DNA from 2 places in the Clostridium bornimense genome. Region 2 is predicted to be linked to the other one. Evidence: riboswitches for the same ligand, from Rfam matches in the RefSeq annotation. Region 2 holds a riboswitch; the other holds the start of a gene.
What was found. A riboswitch is a leader RNA that binds a small molecule or an ion and turns the genes downstream of it on or off. The one in region 2 is predicted to bind glycine.

Region 1: linked by a shared signal. The riboswitch ahead of CM240_RS05740 (alanine/glycine:cation symporter family protein) and the one ahead of CM240_RS13850 (serine hydroxymethyltransferase) in region 2 are both predicted to bind glycine.

The regions. Positions count from the first base shown of each region.
Region 1 is NZ_HG917868.1:1,294,738-1,304,880, reverse strand. It holds gene abc-f (ribosomal protection-like ABC-F family protein) at 1-219, shown strand, start outside; gene CM240_RS05745 (polysaccharide deacetylase family protein) at 233-1,087, shown strand; gene CM240_RS05740 (alanine/glycine:cation symporter family protein) at 1,138-2,517, opposite strand; glycine riboswitch at 2,576-2,674, opposite strand; gene CM240_RS05735 (DHH family phosphoesterase) at 2,954-3,919, shown strand; gene CM240_RS05730 (radical SAM protein) at 3,951-4,847, opposite strand; gene CM240_RS05725 (nitroreductase family protein) at 4,856-5,398, opposite strand; gene CM240_RS05720 (pentapeptide repeat-containing protein) at 5,610-6,800, opposite strand; gene CM240_RS05715 (cobyric acid synthase) at 6,901-8,397, opposite strand; gene CM240_RS05710 (Dph6-related ATP pyrophosphatase) at 8,401-9,054, opposite strand; gene CM240_RS05705 (ABC transporter ATP-binding protein) at 9,051-9,815, opposite strand; gene CM240_RS05700 (FecCD family ABC transporter permease) at 9,824-10,143, opposite strand, start outside.
Region 2 is NZ_HG917869.1:104,280-114,422, forward strand. It holds gene CM240_RS13830 (bifunctional glycosyltransferase family 2/GtrA family protein) at 1-951, shown strand, start outside; gene CM240_RS13835 (phosphodiester glycosidase family protein) at 938-1,864, shown strand; gene CM240_RS13840 (hypothetical protein) at 1,845-2,234, shown strand; gene CM240_RS13845 (GtrA family protein) at 2,352-2,798, shown strand; glycine riboswitch at 3,112-3,195, shown strand; glycine riboswitch at 3,199-3,275, shown strand; gene CM240_RS13850 (serine hydroxymethyltransferase) at 3,365-4,609, shown strand; gene gcvT (glycine cleavage system aminomethyltransferase GcvT) at 4,623-5,714, shown strand; gene gcvH (glycine cleavage system protein GcvH) at 5,754-6,137, shown strand; gene gcvPA (aminomethyl-transferring glycine dehydrogenase subunit GcvPA) at 6,175-7,485, shown strand; gene gcvPB (aminomethyl-transferring glycine dehydrogenase subunit GcvPB) at 7,489-8,907, shown strand; gene lplA (lipoate--protein ligase) at 8,935-9,933, shown strand; gene lpdA (dihydrolipoyl dehydrogenase) at 9,952-10,143, shown strand, end outside.

The DNA of each region.
Region 1 (10,143 bases), on a different replicon from region 2:
GAAGAAGAAAGAGCTCAGCGAGAAAAAAAGAAAACATTAAAAAAGATTGAAGAAGAAATATCTAATGTTGAAGATATTTTAAAGACCCTAAACGAGCAATTATGCTTAGAAGAAATTTACAGCAACCCAGAAAAATCTATTGAAGTAAATAATGAAATTAAACTTAATGAAGAAAAATTAGAATCTTTATATTCTAGTTGGGAAGAATTATCTTTATAAATTTGGGGGTTTTATGAAAAAATATATTTTTATTATCTCAACTGTAATTTCATTAATACTTTGTATATTGCTTTCTACTTCATATATAAAGTATTCAAATTTAGATTCAAAATTATCTTATGATAACTTGAATGTTAATAATATAGTATCTTCAAGGATTGAATTAAAAAAATCTTTGAATTATGTATCTAAGCCTATTTCTGATACTTTTATACCTATTTTAATGTATCACTCAATTTCAGATAGAGATCCATCTAATACATTATTAGTATCTCCTTCTGAATTTGAAAGTGAAATGGCTTGGCTTCACGACAATGGTTTTACTTCATTATCTTTAGATGAATTGTATTATTCATTAACTACTGGTAATGTTCCTGCAAAACCTGTAGTAATTACTTTTGATGATGGATATGATGATAATTATATTAACGCATATCCAATTTTACAGAAATATGGACTAATAGGCAATTTCTTTGTTATCACTGATTATATCGGTACAAAACCTGGATTTATGAATATTGATATGTTGAAAGAAATGTATTCTAATGGAATGATAATCGAAAGCCACACTTCAAATCATCAAGAACTAAAAAATATTAGTGATGATGCTAAAATATCATCTATAAAAAATGCTCAAAACTTTCTTAAAGAAAATTTAAATATAGATAGTAAATTTATTTGCTATCCAGTTGGTAGATATGATGAATCTACTAAAAATATTGTATCTTCTTTAGGGATTAAATTAGCAGTAACAACTGAACCAGGTTTGGCTAATATAAGTCAAGGATTAACTTCATTAAAAAGAGTTAGGATATCTCCAATGTCTTTAGAATCCTTTAAAAGTAATTTTCAAACTTTCATAAATTAATAAAAAGAGCTATTGTAAAACAACAATCTATGTTCTACAATAGCCTTAATTTATTCTATATTAACCTTCTCTTCCTTTATATCTTCAAAATATTTCTTTGTTTCATAAGCAACTACTCCACTCAAGCCTATTAACGCTATTAAATTTGGTATAGCCATTAATCCATTTACTATATCTGCCATTATAAATATTAAATTTAGTGGTAAAAATGCACCTATCGCTACTAATGCTATATAAATATATCTATATGGCTTAATTCCATTTATCCCAAAAATATATTCTGTACATCTTTCTCCATAATAATTCCATCCTAAAATAGTTGTGAAAGCAAAGAAAATTAATCCAATATTAACAATATATTTTCCTATATATGATATCGGTATTCCTATCATAAATGCTTCTGTAGTTAATTCTGCTCCTTCTAATGCACCATTACTCCACACATTTGTAACTACTAATGCTAGTCCAGTCATTGTACAAATTATTATTGTATCAAAAAAGGTACCGGTCATAGTTATCAATCCTTGCTTTACTGGTGAATTCGTCTTTGCAGCTGCTGCAGCAATTGGTGCACTTCCAAGACCTGCTTCATTTGAAAAAACTCCTCTTCCTACACCTCTTTGCATTGCAATAGCAACTGTTATTCCTGCACCTCCACCTAAAGCTGCCTTAGGATTAAATGCACTAGTTATTATAAGCGATATGGCATGTGGAATCTCTTTAATGTTACATATTAATAAAAGAATTACTCCTAATATATAGAATATAGCCATAAATGGCACAGCACTTTCTGCTACCTTAGATATCCTTTTTACTCCACCTAATATAACAATTGCAACAAGAATAGTTATAATAGTAGCTGTTATTACTAATGGTACATTAAACAATATTTTTGTTGAATTGGATATAGCATTTACCTGTGCAAATGTACCAATCCCAAAAAATGCAACACCAATTCCAAAAAGTGCAAAAATCTTTCCTAACCACTTTAGTCCTAATCCTTTTTCTATATAATACATAGGACCACCAGACATTTCTCCATTTTTATCTACTACTCTATACTTTATGGCTAAAACTCCCTCTGCGTATTTTGTAGCCATTCCAAAAAAAGCTGCAATCCACATCCAAAATAATGCTCCTGGTCCTCCATATTGTATTGCTGTAGCTACTCCTACAATATTACCGGTACCAATAGTAGCAGATAAAGCTGTACATAAAGCTGCAAATGAAGATATATCTCCTTTGGCTTTATCATCTGTTTTCTCTTCATCTTTTCCAAAAACATATTTTAATGCTAATGGCAATTTGAACACCTGAAGTAAATTTAACCTTATAGTCAAATATACTCCTGTTCCTACTAATAGTATGAGTAACGGTGGCCCCCATACTATATTGTTAATTTTTTCAAAGACTTCTGTTAGTATCTCCATAAATTTTCCTCCTCAACGTATCTTTTGAGAAGATTGGAGTTTATTATATTCTTTTTTACTCCTCTCCCCTGTCCTTTTACCTGAGAGTTTCGATAGTTTAATCTATCTTGCTCCTTCGGTGCTCATTCTATCAATGAGTCTCTCCAAGGGCTCGTCCAATTACGGTCCATATCTTAACGATGCCTGAAAGTTTTTTCATCTTCGGCGGACTAACCCTCTCCCGCAATCTTCATCCGAACACTTTTTATTTCTTGTAAATTATATTATTATTTCTTATTCAAAACAAGCATTTATATATAATTACTTTCAATATATTTCTTCATATTTAATATCTATTATTTCTCATTTATTATCTTATTATTTCATTATTACTTTATCTTTTTAATTGTATTATTTTTTGTTATAATTGTAATATATTTAAGGGGGTATATTTTCTATGCTTAAGCTTTCGACATTGCTAAAATTTAATAATATTATTATTCAGTGCCATGATAACCCAGATGCTGATACTATAGCCTCCGGTTACGGATTATATTGTTACTTCAAATCACACAATAAATCTGTAAAATTAATTTATTCTGGAAATATTATTACGAAACCTAATATTATACTTATGATAGATTTATTAAAAATACCTATAGAGCATGTTACTACTTTAAAAAATCCTGATCTTCTAATAACAGTTGATTGTCAATATGCTCAATCAAATGTTACAAAATTTCCTGGAGAGAATATTTGTATTTTTGATCATCATATAACTAATAATACTACTTCAGATTTTAATTGTATTCATCCTAATTTAGCAAGCTGTTCCACTCTTATATGGATGCTTCTAAATAAAGAAAATTTTTCTCTAAACAATAATATTTCTTTATCTACAGCTCTGTATTACGGATTATTAACTGACTCTAATAACTTTTCAGAGCTATATAATGAAAATGATAGAACTATGAAAGATTCTCTCACTTTTGATATTTATATTATAAAGCAACTTATTAATTCAAATTTGTCATTAAATGATTTGACAACTGCAGGGTTGGCTTTACTAAACTGCAAAATGAATAAAAAGAATAGATTTGCTACTTTTAAATCGGATCCTTGTGACCCAAATATACTAGGATTTATAAGCGATTTAGCAATCCAAGTTGATACCATTGATACTTGTATCGTTTATTATGAAAATAAAGATGGTATTAAATTTTCTATAAGAAGTTGCAATAATAAACTAAAAGCTACTGAATTAGCTGAATTTATCTCTAAAAATTATGGTTCTAGCGGCGGACATAATCATAAAGCTGGAGGCTTTATCAGTGCTGAATCTTTCTATAAAATACATAAATCTATTAATATATCTAATTATATGATTAATAAAACAGAAGAATTTTTTCTTCATATTAATTAACATAGAAGGAGTATAAGAACAATATTTGTTCCTATACTCCTTCTCCATTAAATTCTGGTATATAACTTTCTATATTAGTTCCTTCATCTTGTATAAAAGCATTTGTTATTCCTAATTTTATAGCGTAATTTATAAGACTATCATAATGTCTGTTATCTAAATATCTATTTATTTCATCATATTTACTAGCATTATTTAATGGAATATATTGATTCATTATACTGATATATATTTTATCTCCATATTGCTTATATAAATAATCTATTATTTTCTTAGAATCAAACAATAGTCCTGGTAACATTAAGTGCCTCACTATAACACCCTTTTGCAATATATTATTTTCATCAAATGTTGGATTTCCTACTTGTGATACCATTTCTTCAATAGCCTTTGTTGCAAAAATACTATATTCTTTTGCATTAGAATATCTAATAGAAAATTTGTTATTTAAATACTTAAAGTCAGGTATGTATATATCAATGTAACCATCTAGCAGTTTTAAAGTTTCTATCTTTTCATATCCACTTGTATTATATACTATAGGAATATTTAGCCCTTTGTTCTTAGCGATATCCAATGCAGATATTATTTGAGGAACATATTGTGTTGCAGTTACAAGATTTATATTATGTGCACCTTTCTCTTGTAACTCTAAAAATATCTCACTAAGTCTTAATATAGATACTTCCTTTCCAACGCCTTCTTGACTTATAAGATGGTTCTGACAAAATACACATCCAAGAGTACAATTAGAAAAAAATACTGCTCCTGACCCATTAGTTCCTGATATGCACGGCTCTTCCCACCTATGAAGTGCAGCTCTAGAAATCTTGATATCTCTTCCAGACTTGCAAAACCCAACCTTTCCTTCAAGTCTATTTATACCACATTCTCTTGGGCATAGCTTGCAACTCTCTAATAAAATCATTTTATTCATTAATATTCATTAACTCCCATTATATCATTTATATTCTTTCTCACTTTTTTCCTTGGTTTTTCATCACCACTATAACCAATAGAAATTATTAGATCTACCTCTTTATCTTTTGGTATATTTAAAATTTTTCTAATCCCTTTTTCCTTAAACCATCCAATTATACAAGTACCTAATCCTATATACGTTGCATAAAGACATATATTCTCTATCGCCATCCCCATGTCAAGAGATGTAAAATCTTTTTTCTTTACTATTTCTCCTATTTTAGATGTAAGATTTCTCTTTTCTCTTACAGCTATAATGAATGCTGGTGCTTGTAATGCAAATTTATTCATTCCAATAACTGGATCATAAATGCATTTACTTAATTCCTTTACCTTAGAATCTTCATCAACAATTATAAACTTCCATGGCTGTGCATTACAAGCAGATGGTGCAACTCTACCTGCTTCTATACACTCTATAATTTTTTCTCTTTCCACCTTTTTATCTATATAATTTCTAGTACTTTCTCTTTTTAATAATAATTCTTTAAAATCCATATTTATCTCCTAATTATTTCACTTCATTATATATCTTATAATTCTTTATATAACATTATAACAAATATATGAATAGTAAAGAAATACTGCCGATGGAGAATTCAAATAAATTCTTCATCGGCAGTATTTTTCTATATATTTTATCAATAATCAATTTAACTTTCCAAAGTATAAAATAGTGTTTTTATAATTTATATAATAAACATTACTACTACCTTACTATTTTTCTAGTTATAGTTCCTATACCAATACCCATCATTATTACACCCAGTAGCATTTCAATATCACCTAAAAAATATGTATTTTCTAAAGGTTCTCCAGCATTATATCCAACACCAGTAAAGGCTCCAACACTAGAATCAAAAGCTATTTTTAAATCATTCCAAAACTTCATTATAGAACAATTCCTTATATAATTAACGGTATATTTAACTGTTTCTCCATTTATATCTAATCCAAAAATCAAAAAAAGTATTGAAAAAATTATTATAATAACTAAAGAAGAAATCGCTGCATTTTCTGGTCTCTCTCCATATCCACATGAAAACCAATATATATATGACAATAATTTCGGAATAGGTTTTAATGTTTTTCTTTGAACTGTCTTACATAAAAAATAATACTCACCAAAATTATTATTTAAATTATTTTCTTTAAACTTATCTGCTAAAGTTTCATATACATGATAAATTCCTTCATATTCATCACGAGTCTTTTCTCTTAATGGAATCTTATCAAAAAAAGTCTTTTCATCAAAACTACTTCTTCCTTCATCTAAAAAATCTAAATCTTTTATGTAAGTATTTATTGTTTTAAATCCTCTCATATTACTATCTTGAATTTTTATTCCATCTGTTGTACTATCTTTTATAATTACACTATTTAAATTATTATTTTCAAAACATATATTAGAAAGTTCATCATTATCAAAGATGGCAAAACCAAGATTGCAATCTAAGAATTTACAATACAGTTTACTTTTTCTAAACTCTGTTGAAAAATTATCTGTACAGTTTAATGATGGTATTTCTTCACTTTCTTTCTTTAAAAAACAGCATCCTTCAAAAATTACACCTCCTCCACCAAAATCACATTTATCGAATAAACACCCTATAAATTTACAGTCTTTAAACTTTACATTATAAAACTTACATTCTACAAATTTACTACATATAATATCTCTATTTGCTATCTCTATAAATTCGTCTTCTTTTTTTACCCCTTTTTCACCAAATAATATATTAGTTATAGTTTTAAAACTATATTGATTATCAATTTGAAATTTGCTGGCTTTACTTTTATCCTTAAACATATCATCACATAACTTTTTATTATTCTCTCTTCTCTTATTAAGTTGATCGTTTGCAACACTTATTTCTTCTTTAAAATTTATATAGCTCATAATATTACCTCTTATAAATTTCATTTTTAATTAATCTTCCTATTTTATTTTCTACAATCATAATAAATTTATCCATAAAAAAATAAAGCCTCAAATAGGTTTAGGCTTTATTAATTATTTCTTCAATTTTCTTCATATCTAAATTTTCTTTCATAACTTCAACTAACTTATCGAATTGCAACTTTTTATAACTTTTGTAAGATACATTATCTGTTACTGTATCATATATATTCAAATAGTCTATTAGTGATTGTATAAATAATCTACGAAATTCATCATTATCAAATATTCCATGAAGGTATGTACCTAATACATTTCCTTCTTTATTTATCATTCCTAAAGGTTCCCCAGCTGGATCTTCTATAAAAATGTCATTTTTATTTCCTACTGTTACTCCATTATGTATTTCATAACCTGTAACCTCACAATCCAAAATTTTGTTAAATATTCTGCCCGAACAAGTAATTTTTCCTTCCCTTTGAATTGTCGTCTTATTTTCTTTGAATATAGTTCTAGATCTTAATAGATTAAATCCTACTTCTTCTTTAATATTACCTTCTACACCATATTCATCACATAATACTTCACCCAACATTTGATATCCACCACATATACCAAAGATTATAGTACCTTTATTTTTCCTACTAACTATTTCATCGTAGATTCCATTTTCTTTTATATATCTTAAATCTTCTATAGTCGTCTTCGTCCCTGGTAAAATAATAACATGTGGATTTCCAATCTCGCTTACCTCTGAAACATACCTAATAGTAATATTTTCCTCCATATCTAAAGGATTAAAATCAGTAAAGTTAGACATATGTGGCAATCTTATAACAGCTATATCTATTATACCTTTTACTTCTTTGTTATTTATTCTTTCTGTGACACTATCTTCATCTTCTATATCTAAATCAACATAGGGCATTACCCCTAATACAGGAATCTTTATAATATCTTCTAGTTGTTTTTTTGCAGAATCAAAATATTCACTATTACCTCTAAACTTATTTATTATAACACCTTTTACAAGGTTTCTTTCATCTTCATCAAGAAGCATAAGAGTTCCAACTATCGATGCAAAAACTCCACCCCTATCAATATCTGCTACTAAAATTACTGGTGCATTAACCATCTTAGCCATTGACATATTGGCAATATCAGAATCTTTTAAATTTATTTCTGCACAACTGCCTGATCCCTCTAAAATAATTAAATCATAATCTTTAGATAATATATTATAACTCTCTTTAACTTTAACTTTTAGTTCTTTATTTAAATTTTTATATTTATAAGAGTCCATAACTTTATATACAAGACCATTTACAATAACTTGGGTTTTACAATCTCCACAAGGCTTTAATAATAATGGATTCATATAAGCCGATGGTTTAATATCACAAGCATCAGCTTGTACTACCTGAGCCCTCCCCATTTCCAATCCATCTTCTGTCACATAAGAGTTCAATGATATATTCATAGCCTTAAATGGTGCCACTTTTATCCCTTTATTTTTAAAATATCTACATATTCCTGTAGCTATTGTGCTTTTACCAACTGAAGATGCTGTTCCTAATAACATTATATTAGCATTCATTTTTTACTTTCCACTCCTTATTGATATAGAGGAAGTTCTTTCACCTACATATATATCACCAAATATTATATCTACTTTATTTTTAAATATAGATCCATCAAAGACAAAAGTATGGTATTCTCCATTCTCACCACAAGGATCTGCTCCTGATTTTTTAATTTCTTCTACAACTTCTTTAGTAAGTACCTTCCCCAAAAATTCCTTACCTAAAAATTTGTTTTCTACTTTCTTTATTACAGCCTTAAATCCTGAATCAATAAACTCATAAACCAACTTTTCTCTATCTTCATTCCAAATTGGAAATATTGCCTCCATATTAGCTTTGTTGCATATATCTATTCCCCATCTTTTATGACTTTCAATATCTATATCTCCAAATACACAATAGTCTACACCATCTCTTTTACATTGCACTAACTTATCTTCAAAATATTCTTCATATTTATTACCACTACATTGTACCTCTATAAGATCAATATTTAATTCTTCACTAACCTTTAATAAAAGATCTCTATCAATGTCATGAAACCAACTCTTTTCCTCATCCTTATTAATGGTTACTAACAATCCATAAGGAATATATCCTTTATTAATCATCCTAAACAGCGATAATGTGCTATCCTTTCCAGTACTATAAGACATCACAAACTTTTTCATTTATTTCCCTCCCATTTTTTTAAGGAATTTATCATAAAATTTCTTATATCCATATTATAGGCTTCATTTAACATTTTACTACTAAGTACTTTTTTTGTATCACCAATTTCAGCAATTTCACCATTATTTAAAACTATTACTTTATCACTAAATATATTAACTAAATTTAAATCATGTAACACACTTATTAAAATCTTATCATTTTCTTCAGACCATTTCTTTAAGTATTCCAATATTTCTATTTGATATTTTAAATCTAAATGGTTAGTAGGCTCATCTAATAATATTACTTCGGGATTTTGCGCAAAAGTTCTTGCTAAAAATACCCTTTGCAATTGTCCTCCAGAAAGATTATTTATATATGTATCTTTTATTTCTAAAAGTCCTACCATTCTAAGACTTTCAAATATTATATCCTTATCCTCTTTATTTAAAGATAATCTAGAATTTTTCATATGTGCATATCTTCCTAATGCCACTGTTTCATAAATAGTATACGGAAAATGTATTGTGCTTATCTGACTTAATATCGCTATTCTTTTTGCAAGATCACTTCTTGTAAAAGTATTAATATCAGTGTTATCCAATGTTATTCTTCCTTTATATCCTAAAAGATTACCAATAGACTTCAATAATGTGCTTTTACCCGATCCATTTGGTCCCACTATACAAAGATTTTCTTTTCTATTTGCAACGAAACTAACGTTCTTTATAATCATCTCTTTATCATAACCGCAATATAGCGAAGTAACTTCTAACATATATACACCTACTTAGACTTTTTAAAATAAATATAAGCAAAAAACGGTGCTCCTATCAATGCAGTTATTGCACCTACTGGTAGCTCCGATGGTACTACCACTGTTCTTGCAATTAAATCTGTTATTACCATAAATGATCCTCCAAAAAGTAATGCCATAGGCACAACATAAATATGTTTTGAACCTACAACCTTCCTAACTAGATGAGGTATTATAAGATCTACAAAACCGATAACACCACTTAAAGCTACAGATGTTCCTGTTAAAATTGCTACTAAAAATAATAATTTCTTTTTTACCCTCTCCGTCTCTACTCCAATAGATTTTG
Region 2 (10,143 bases):
AAAAAGTATAAAAAGATATTTTTAGCTGTGGAGGAAGTGCCCAACTGTATCGTTTATTATCATGAAAAAAATCAAGGAAAAGGTAGTGCACTAAAAAATGGCGTTAGACTTGCATCGCAAAGATATCCTAAAAATCTTGGCTATGTTACTGCTGATGCTGATGGACAACATTCTGCTAAGGATATTATAAGGATTGCTAATAGTATTACAGAAAATAAAGAAGAAATATTAATAGGAACAAGGGATTTTTCTTCTGATAATGTGCCATTTAGAAGCAAGTTAGGAAATGCTATTTCTTCTTTAATGTTTTATTTTGTAACAGGAATTAGGTGCAAAGATACACAAACAGGGCTCAGAGGAATAACAAGAAAAAATGAAGAAGAATTTTTATGTTCTGAGGGTACTAGATATGAGTTTGAAATGAATTTTCTTATTAATGTTGCAAAAAAACATATTGGTATAACAGAAGTACCTATTGAAACAATTTATTTAGAAGAAAATAAGTCCTCTCATTATAATGCTATAAAAGATTCTTTCCGCATTTTTACTGGTATATTTAAATTTGCTGGATCATCAATAGTAAGTGCAATAATAGATTTAACAGTGTTTTCTATTCTCACTAGTGGAATGCTATATACATCTTCACTAGGAATTATTGAAGCAACAATAATGGCAAGGATATGTTCTGGGATTATTAATTTTCTACTTAATCAAAGATGGGTATTTAACGGAAATAAAGATACTAGGGAAGCTATAAAATATGGAATGCTTTTTATTATTCAGATGGGGGCTAGTGGATTTATAGTATCTAGATTATCTTCCGAGTTCGTAAATTTGACAGTAACTAAGATAATAGTTGATAGTATATTATTTTTTATTAGCTATTTTATTCAAAAACATTTCATATTTAAAAAAAGAAGTAAGGAGAGAAAAAAAGTTGGAGTTTTTTAAAAAACCATATAGGTGGGCAATAATAGTCACAATTATAATAATATCTTTTTCAACTTTTGTGTTGCTAGACACCTTTGTTATACCTAAATCGAAAGAAACTGTTGAAAGTTATAACAGTGATAGTAATACAACATCAGCTAATAAGAGTGAAAGTGATACAACAAAAGAAACGGAATCTGTGGTTTCAGAGAATAGTTACTCTGATGACAATATTGAAATATCTATTGAAACAGAGAGAAAGGATGAAACAACTTATTATGTTGCGGATATTACAATAAAAGATAAGGCTTTACTAAAAACAGCTTTTGCGGAAAATACTTATGGCAGAAATATTAAGGAAAAAACATCGGAAATTGCAAAAGAGCATAATGCTATTCTTGCTATAAATGGAGATTTTTACGGATTTAGGGATGCTGGTTATGTTTTACGTAATGGAATATCATACAGGGAAACAAAGAGAACTTCTGATAATGATGAAGCTTTGGTAATTGATAACGATGGTAACTTTAAAATTATAAATGAAAATAACACTGATATGGATGAATTAGGTAGTGATATATGGCAAATAATTTCTTTTGGACCAGCATTAATTAAAGATGGGGAAATTGTAGTAGATGCTAATGACGAAGTAGCTAAGTCTATGAATAGTAATCCAAGAACTGCTATAGGACAAGTTGCACCGCTACATTATATTGCTGTTGTATCAGATGGTAGAACTAGTGAAAGTAAAGGATTCTCTCTTGAAGAGTTAGCAGAAGTATTTAAAGAAAAAGGATGCACTGTCGCATATAATTTAGATGGTGGAGGATCTTCATCAATGGTATTTATGGGGGAAGTAATAAATAAGCCTACAACAAATGGTAAGAGAATTGAAGAAAGGGAGGTTAGTGATATTGTTTATATCGGATATTAGAAAGAAGTTTTTAAAAACAATAGTAATTTTTGTAATATCAACTATATTTGCATTTATTTTTAATAAGGTCTATGGCATTTTCGGACATGGAGTTACTTCGCCTTACATGACATATATGTTTCTATATCCTTTAGTAGGAGGCGTTCTTTTCTATGGAATTATTATGTTGTTTATACCAAGTATAGTAAATAAAAAGAAATATAGATTTTTTTATAATATTTATAATTCAGGTATTGCAATATTAACAGTTGGAAGTTTATTAAGAGGAGTAATGGAGATTGCCGGAACATCTTCATTTTATCTGATGGTTTATACTCTTATAGGATGGTTATGTATTATTATATCAATAAGTGTTTTAATAATTGAATAAACAATTACTTTACAAAAAATTTTATAAAAATTTATTTATAATTAGTTAAATATGATGGTATAATATCAAAGTTAGGGTAAGTATATTTTTGACAATTAAATTATAAGGGTGATAAAAGTGGAAGAAAAGATAAACAATGATGAAGATAGTAGTAATATTGGAAAAATTATTAATATAATTAATAGACTTTTTAAATTTGCTGGTTCATCAATAATTAGTGCTGTAGTAGATTTATCTATTTTTACTGTACTTACTAATGAAATTTTATTTAGTATACCGATGAATGTAATGGAGGCAACAATCATATCTAGAATTTTTTCTGGAAGTTTAAATTTTTTCTTAAGTCAAAGATGGGTATTTAATGGAGTTGATAGGGTCTCCGATGTAATAAAATATATATTACTAGTAATTTCTCAAATGTTTTGTAGTGGATTTTTAGTATCTATATTGTCTACAAAATTTATAGATGCGACTTTTATTAAAATATTTGTAGATATTGCTTTATTTTTTCTCAGCTATTTAATTCAGAGGTTTGTTTTTTATAGATATAAGATAAAAAAATAATTTAATTTAAAATAATAATAGCAGTATGGAATGCATCGCAAATGATAGTAAATATATCGATCATTTGTAGGTGCATTTTTATTTGTGTTCCCAAAGGATACAGGTTATTATCACAAAATTTATTGTAAGATTAAATTTGTAATATAGTATCGAAAACAAGGGATATTCTTTAAAAAATAACAAATAGATAATAAATAATTTATTTTATTAAGTTTAATGTAGTGAAAACCTAAAATTATTAATAAATAAATAAAAATCGTTGACGTTAAATAAGGAATTGATTACAATAAATATAAATTCAAAATAAGTTCGGATGAAGAATTTGAGAGAGATTGTAATGTTGATACAACGCCGAAGGGGCTTAAAAACTCTCAGGCAAAGGGATCAAATTTGGACGAAACTCTGGAGAACAATGGCGTACCGACGAAGCAACTTTTTTATATATTAAGAAGGAATCTTTCAGGTTTAAGGACAGAGATAGTTGAAGATATTAAATATATCTTCTGCTATCTCTGTTTTTTTATTTTGAGATAGCAGAAGGTGCAACAGAAAGGGTGAACTTGTATATGATTAATGAAATTATGGAATCGATTTCTAAATGCGATCCAGAGGTTGGGGAAGCTCTAAAAAAAGAGATGAAAAGGCAAAGAAGGAATTTAGAACTAATTGCTTCTGAAAATATTATTTCACCAACTGTAATGATGGCAATGGCAACTGTACCAGCTAATAAATATGCTGAAGGCTATCCAGGAAAGAGATATTATGGTGGATGTGAGGAAATAGATGTAATTGAACAGTTAGCTATTGATAGAACTAAGGAGTTATTTGGATGTGAACATGCGTGTGTACAACCACATTCAGGGGCTAATGCCAATATGGCTGTGTATGCAGCATTCTTAAAACCAGGAGATACTGTATTAGGATTAAATTTAGCTCATGGTGGACATTTAACACATGGAAGTCCAGTTAATCAATCTGGCATTTTATATAATTTTATTCCTTATAATATTGATGAAAATTCTGGTGTTATTGATTATGACAAAGTAAGAGAACTTGCCATAAGACATAAACCTAAGATGATAGTTGCAGGTGCTTCTGCATATCCAAGAGAAATTAAGTTTGATGTATTTCACGATATTGCAAAAGAAGTTGGAGCAATATTATTTGTAGATATGGCACATATTGCAGGTTTAGTTGCTGCAGGATTACATCAAAGTCCAGTACCATATGCAGATATAGTTACAACTACAACACATAAAACATTAAGAGGGCCAAGAGGCGGAATAATAATGTGTAAGGAGAAATATGCAAAGGCAATTAATAAAGCTATCTTCCCAGGAACTCAAGGTGGACCATTAATGCATGTTATAGCAGCAAAAGCAGTTTGTCTTGGAGAGGCATTAAAACCAGAATTTAAAGTATATCAACAACAAGTAATAAAAAATGCTAAAGCTCTTGCAGATGCATTAATTGATGAGGGATTCAATTTAATAAGTGGTGGAACAGATAATCATTTGATGTTAGTTGATTTAAGAAATATGAATATAACAGGTAAGGAACTTCAAAATAGATTAGATGAAGTATATATAACATTAAATAAAAATGCAGTTCCTAATGATCCTGAAAGTCCATTTGTAACTAGTGGTGTTCGTATAGGAACTCCAGCTGTAACAACAAGGGGATTAGTAGAAGAAGATATGAAAGTTATCGCGAAATTAATTAAATTAACTATAACTGATTTTGATACAAAAGCTGATTATATAAGAAGCGAAGTAACAAAAATATGTGATAAGTATCCATTATACCAATAAAGGAGATGAAAATATGGAGTTAAAGACACCATTATACGATACACACGTTAAATATAACGGAAAGATAGTACCATTTGCAGGTTATTTACTTCCTGTTCAATATCAAGCAGGAGTAATATCAGAACATATGGCAGTAAGAACTAAAGCAGGTTTGTTTGATGTATCTCATATGGGTGAGATTATTTGCAAAGGTGAAGATGCTTTAAAGAATTTACAAATGATTCTTACAAATGATTTTACAAATATGGTTGATGGACAAGCTAGATATAGTCCAATGTGTAATGAAAAAGGTGGGACAGTTGATGATTTAATTGTTTATAAATATAAAGATAATATTTATTACATAGTAGTTAATGCAGCTAATAAAGATAAAGATTATAAGTGGATGTTAGATCATCAATTTGGCAATGTAATATTTGAAGATATATCGGACTCTATTTCTCAAATTGCATTACAAGGACCAAAATCTTTTGAAATTTTAAGTAAACTTACTTCAGAAGAAAATATACCTAAAAAATATTATCATTGTATCTTTAATGCAGAAGTAGATGGAATGAAGTGCATAGTTTCTCAAACAGGATATACAGGTGAAGATGGATACGAAATATATCTAAGTAATGAAGATGCACCTAAGATGTGGGATAGTTTAATGTCTGCTGGAGAAGAGTTTGGATTAATTCCATGCGGATTAGGAGCTAGAGATACATTAAGATTAGAAGCAGCCATGCCCCTATATGGACATGAAATGGATGATACAGTAGATCCATTAGAAACTGGACTAGGATTTGCAGTTAAGATGACAAAAGATGATTTTATAGGTAAAAAAGCTATAGAAGCAAAAGGTGATTTTACAAGAAAAAGAGTAGGTCTAAAAGTCTTAAAACGTGGAATAATCAGAGAACATGAAGAAGTTTATGTAGGTGAAAAGCTAATTGGACATACTACTTCAGGAACACACTGTCCTTATTTAGGTTATCCAATAGCTATGGCACTAATTGATATAGATTATACAGAAATAGGCACTAAAGTTGATGTTTTAGTAAGAGGCAGAAAAATAGAAGCAGAAGTTGTTAAATTACCTTTTTATAAAAAGGGAGAAAAATAAGAGAGAAATACTGAGGATGTTAAATTAGGAGGTATTATTATGAAATTATTAGATGATATTAAATATACAAAATCTCATGAATGGGTAAAGTTTATTGATGATGCTACAGCTTTAATAGGATTATCAGATTATGCACAATCTGAATTAGGGGACTTAGTATTTATTAATTTACCTGAAGAAGGAGATTCAGTAGAAGTAGAAACAGCATTTTGTGATGTAGAATCTGTAAAAGCTGTTTCAGATGTTTATTCACCAGTTTCTGGAGAAGTAATTGAGATAAATGAAGAACTTTTAGATAATCCTGCAATGGTAAATGAAAATCCATATGATGCATGGTTTATAAAAGTAGGAAATATAACAGATAAATCAGAATTACTTTCAAAAGATGATTACGTTAAGTTTGTTGAAAGTGAACAAGAGTAATAATCGTAAGTGAAGAACAAAAGCGAGGTGAAACAGTATGGGATCATATGTCTCAACTACTATTAAAGAAGAAAAAGAAATGTTAGATGCAATAGGCGTTAATAGTATAGATGATCTTTTTAAAAACGTTCCTGAAGAAGTGAAAATTAAAGGGGAACTAAATTTACCAGATGGACTTTCTGAAATGGAAGTCAAGAAACTTATGGAGAGTATAGCTAATAAAAATAAGGTTTTTTGTTCAATATTTAGAGGGGCAGGTGCTTATAATCACTATATACCTTCTATAGTAAATAGTGTTACAAGTAAAGAAGAATTTGTCACTGCCTATACTCCATATCAAGCGGAAATAAGTCAAGGAATATTACAATCAATTTTTGAATACCAAACTATGATATGTAATTTAACAGGGATGGACGTATCTAATGCATCTGTATATGATGGTGCAACAGCAGCTGCTGAATCATTAGCAATGTGTAGAGATAGAAAGCATAATAAAGCGTATGTTTCAGCAACAACAAATCCTCAAGTTATAGAAACAATGAAAACATATTGTAGTGGTAGTGGAATGGAACTTGTTATAGTTCCAGAAAAGGATGGAGTAACAGATATAGAATTTCTTAAAAATAATTTAGAAGCTGGAGCTGCATGTTTATATGTACAACAACCTAATTTCTATGGAAATATTGAAGATGCATCAGAATTAGGAGAGTGTATACATAGTGTAGGTGGAAAGTATGTTATGGGTGTTTACCCTATTTCACTCGGGGTAATAAAAACTCCTAGAGAATATGGCGCTGACATTGCAGTTGGTGAAGGTCAACCATTAGGTATGCCATTATCATGTGGAGGTCCATATCTTGGTTTTATGGCTTCCATAGATTCAATGGTGAGAAAATTACCTGGAAGGATAGTTGGAGAAACAACTGATGTAGAAGGTAAAAGAGCTTTTGTATTAACACTACAAGCTAGAGAACAGCATATAAGACGTGAAAAAGCATCAAGTAATATATGTTCAAATGAAGCATTATGTGCATTAACTGCATCAGTTTATTTAGCAGCAATGGGTAGTAAAGGAATTAAAGAAGTTGCATCTCAAAGTATGTCAAAAGCTAAATATATGTCTGAGAAATTAAGTGAAGTTGGACAAAAACTAAAATACGATAAGCCATTCTTCAATGAATTTGTAACAATATCTGAAGCACCGGTACGAAGTGTTTTAAAAGCTTTAGAGGATAACGGAATTTTAGGTGGATATCCTTTATCTGATAATGAAATATTATGGTGTTGTACAGAAATGAACAGTAAAGAAGAAATAGATAAAGTTGTTGAAATACTTAAGGAGGTGTAGGGTATGGAATTAATATTTGAAAAAAGTTGCGAAGGAACTGGTTGTACTCTATTACCTAAATGTGATGTTGATATTTATGAAGTTGGAGATAAGGATAAGAGACAGTTAGAATTAAAATTACCAGAACTTTCAGAAAATGATTTAAGTAGACATTATACAGAATTAGTTAAGAAAACTCATGGTGTAAATGATGGATTTTATCCATTAGGATCTTGTACTATGAAATATAACCCTAAAATAAATGAAGATATGGCTAAGTTGCCTGGATTCACAAAGATACATCCATTACAACCGGAAGATACTATGAAGGGTTGTATTGAGGTAATGGAGTTAACAAAAAAATATTTATGTGAAATAACAGGAATGGATGATATGACTTTACAACCAGCAGCAGGAGCACATGGTGAGTTTACAGGATTATTACTTATTAAGGCATATCATGAGAGCAGAGGAGACTTTAAAAGAAAAAAAATTATAGTACCTGACTCAGCACATGGAACTAATCCTGCTAGTGCAGTAATGGCTGGATTTACTGTTGTAAGTATTCCATCAGGAGAAGATGGATTAGTAGATTTAGAAAAACTAAAAGAAGTAGTTGGAGATGATACTGCTGGATTAATGTTAACTAATCCTAATACAGTAGGATTATTTGATAAGAATATTCTTGAAATCACTAGAATAATACATGAAGCTGGTGGATTAGCATATTATGATGGTGCAAATTTAAATGCTATCATGGGTGTAGCAAGACCTGGAGACATGGGATTTGATGTTATTCATACTAATCTCCACAAAACATTTTCAACACCACATGGTGGTGGAGGTCCAGGAAGTGGTCCAGTAGGATGTAAGAAAATATTATCTAAATTCTTACCAAACCCTTCAATAGATGAGGATGGAAAATTTGAATATAGATTAGAAAGTATAGGACAAGTCAAGAGCTTCTACGGAAATTTTCTTGTAGTTGTTAGAGCCCTTACATACATTGCAACTTTAGGAAAAGAGGGAATTCCCGAGGCAAGTAAAAATGCAGTGTTAAATGCAAATTATATGATGGCAAAATTATCTGATTTATATACTATGGCATATAACGAGACATGTATGCATGAATTTGTTATGAGTCTTGAGTCATTAAAGAAAGAAACAGGAATATCTGCTATGGATATAGCAAAAGGATTGTTAGATAAAGATATTCATCCACCAACAATGTACTTCCCATTAATAGTACATGAAGCTTTAATGATAGAGCCAACAGAAACTGAATCAAAGAAAACATTAGATAATGCTATTGAAGTTTTACGTGATTTATATAATACAGCAAAAAATAGTCCAGATCAATTACATGAAGCTCCGATTTCAACAGCAGTTAGACGACTTGATGAAGTTAAGGCGGCACGTAATCCAATATTAAGATATAAATAAAATAAGACTTGAAAGAGAGTGGTTATTATGATAGAAAAAATTACTTATATAGAAACTGAGAACACAAATCCATATCATAATTTAGCTCTAGAAGAAATGTTGCTAGAGAATGTAGAAAAAAATCAGTGTATTTTATACTTATGGCAAAATAAGAATACTGTGGTTATTGGTAGAAATCAAAATAGTTGGAAGGAATGCAAAGTAGAGTTTTTAGAAGAAAACGGAGGCAATTTAGCTAGAAGACTATCTGGAGGAGGCGCAGTATTTCATGATTTAGGTAACTTAAATTTTACATTTCTTGTGCATAAAGAAAATTACAGTGTTGAAAGGCAACTTCAAGTGATTATAAAGGCATTAGAGAAATTTGGATTAAAGGCGGAGAAAAATGGTAGAAACGATATAACTATAGATGGAAGAAAATTTTCAGGAAATGCTTTCTATCAAGTAAAAGATAATTGTTATCATCATGGTACATTAATGGTTAATGTAAACATGCAGGATTTATCTAAATATTTAAATGTGTCAAAAGATAAATTAAAATCTAAAGGGGTAGACTCTGTAAAGTCTAGAGTAATAAATTTATCTTCCTTATGTGAAGAGATAACAATATCATCATTAAAAGATAAGCTCTTCGAAGCTTTTGGTGAAACTTATAATTGTACTCCAGAAAGGTTAGATGAAGAGTGTATTGATAAGGTGTTGCTACAAGAAAAAATCGAAAAGTTCGGATCATGGGATTGGAAGTATGGAAGAAAAATAAATTTCCAATATGAGATAAGTAATAGATTCGATTGGGGAGATATTCAACTACAGTTTGGTGTTAAAAGTGGGGTTATAGATGAAATAGGAGTATATTCTGATGCTATGGAACAAGACTTTATATTAAATCTCGCACAACTTATTAACAATACAATTTTTAACAAAACAGCAATTTGTGAGAAATTATCTAAGTATCAATGTAAAGAAGCTATAGAAGAAAAAATGCTAAATGATATTGTAGACTTGATAAAAGAGCAAGACATATAGAGAGAAGGTGTAGAGTAAATGGACACTAATTATGACTTAATAGTAATTGGAGCTGGTCCTGGCGGATATGTTGCAGCTATTAAAGCTGCAAAGCTAGGAATGAAGGTGGCGGTAATTGAAAAAGGAGAACTTGGTGGAACTTGTTTAAATCGAGGATGTATACCAACAAAATCTTTAATTCATGCTACAGAATTATATAGAAAAATGCAG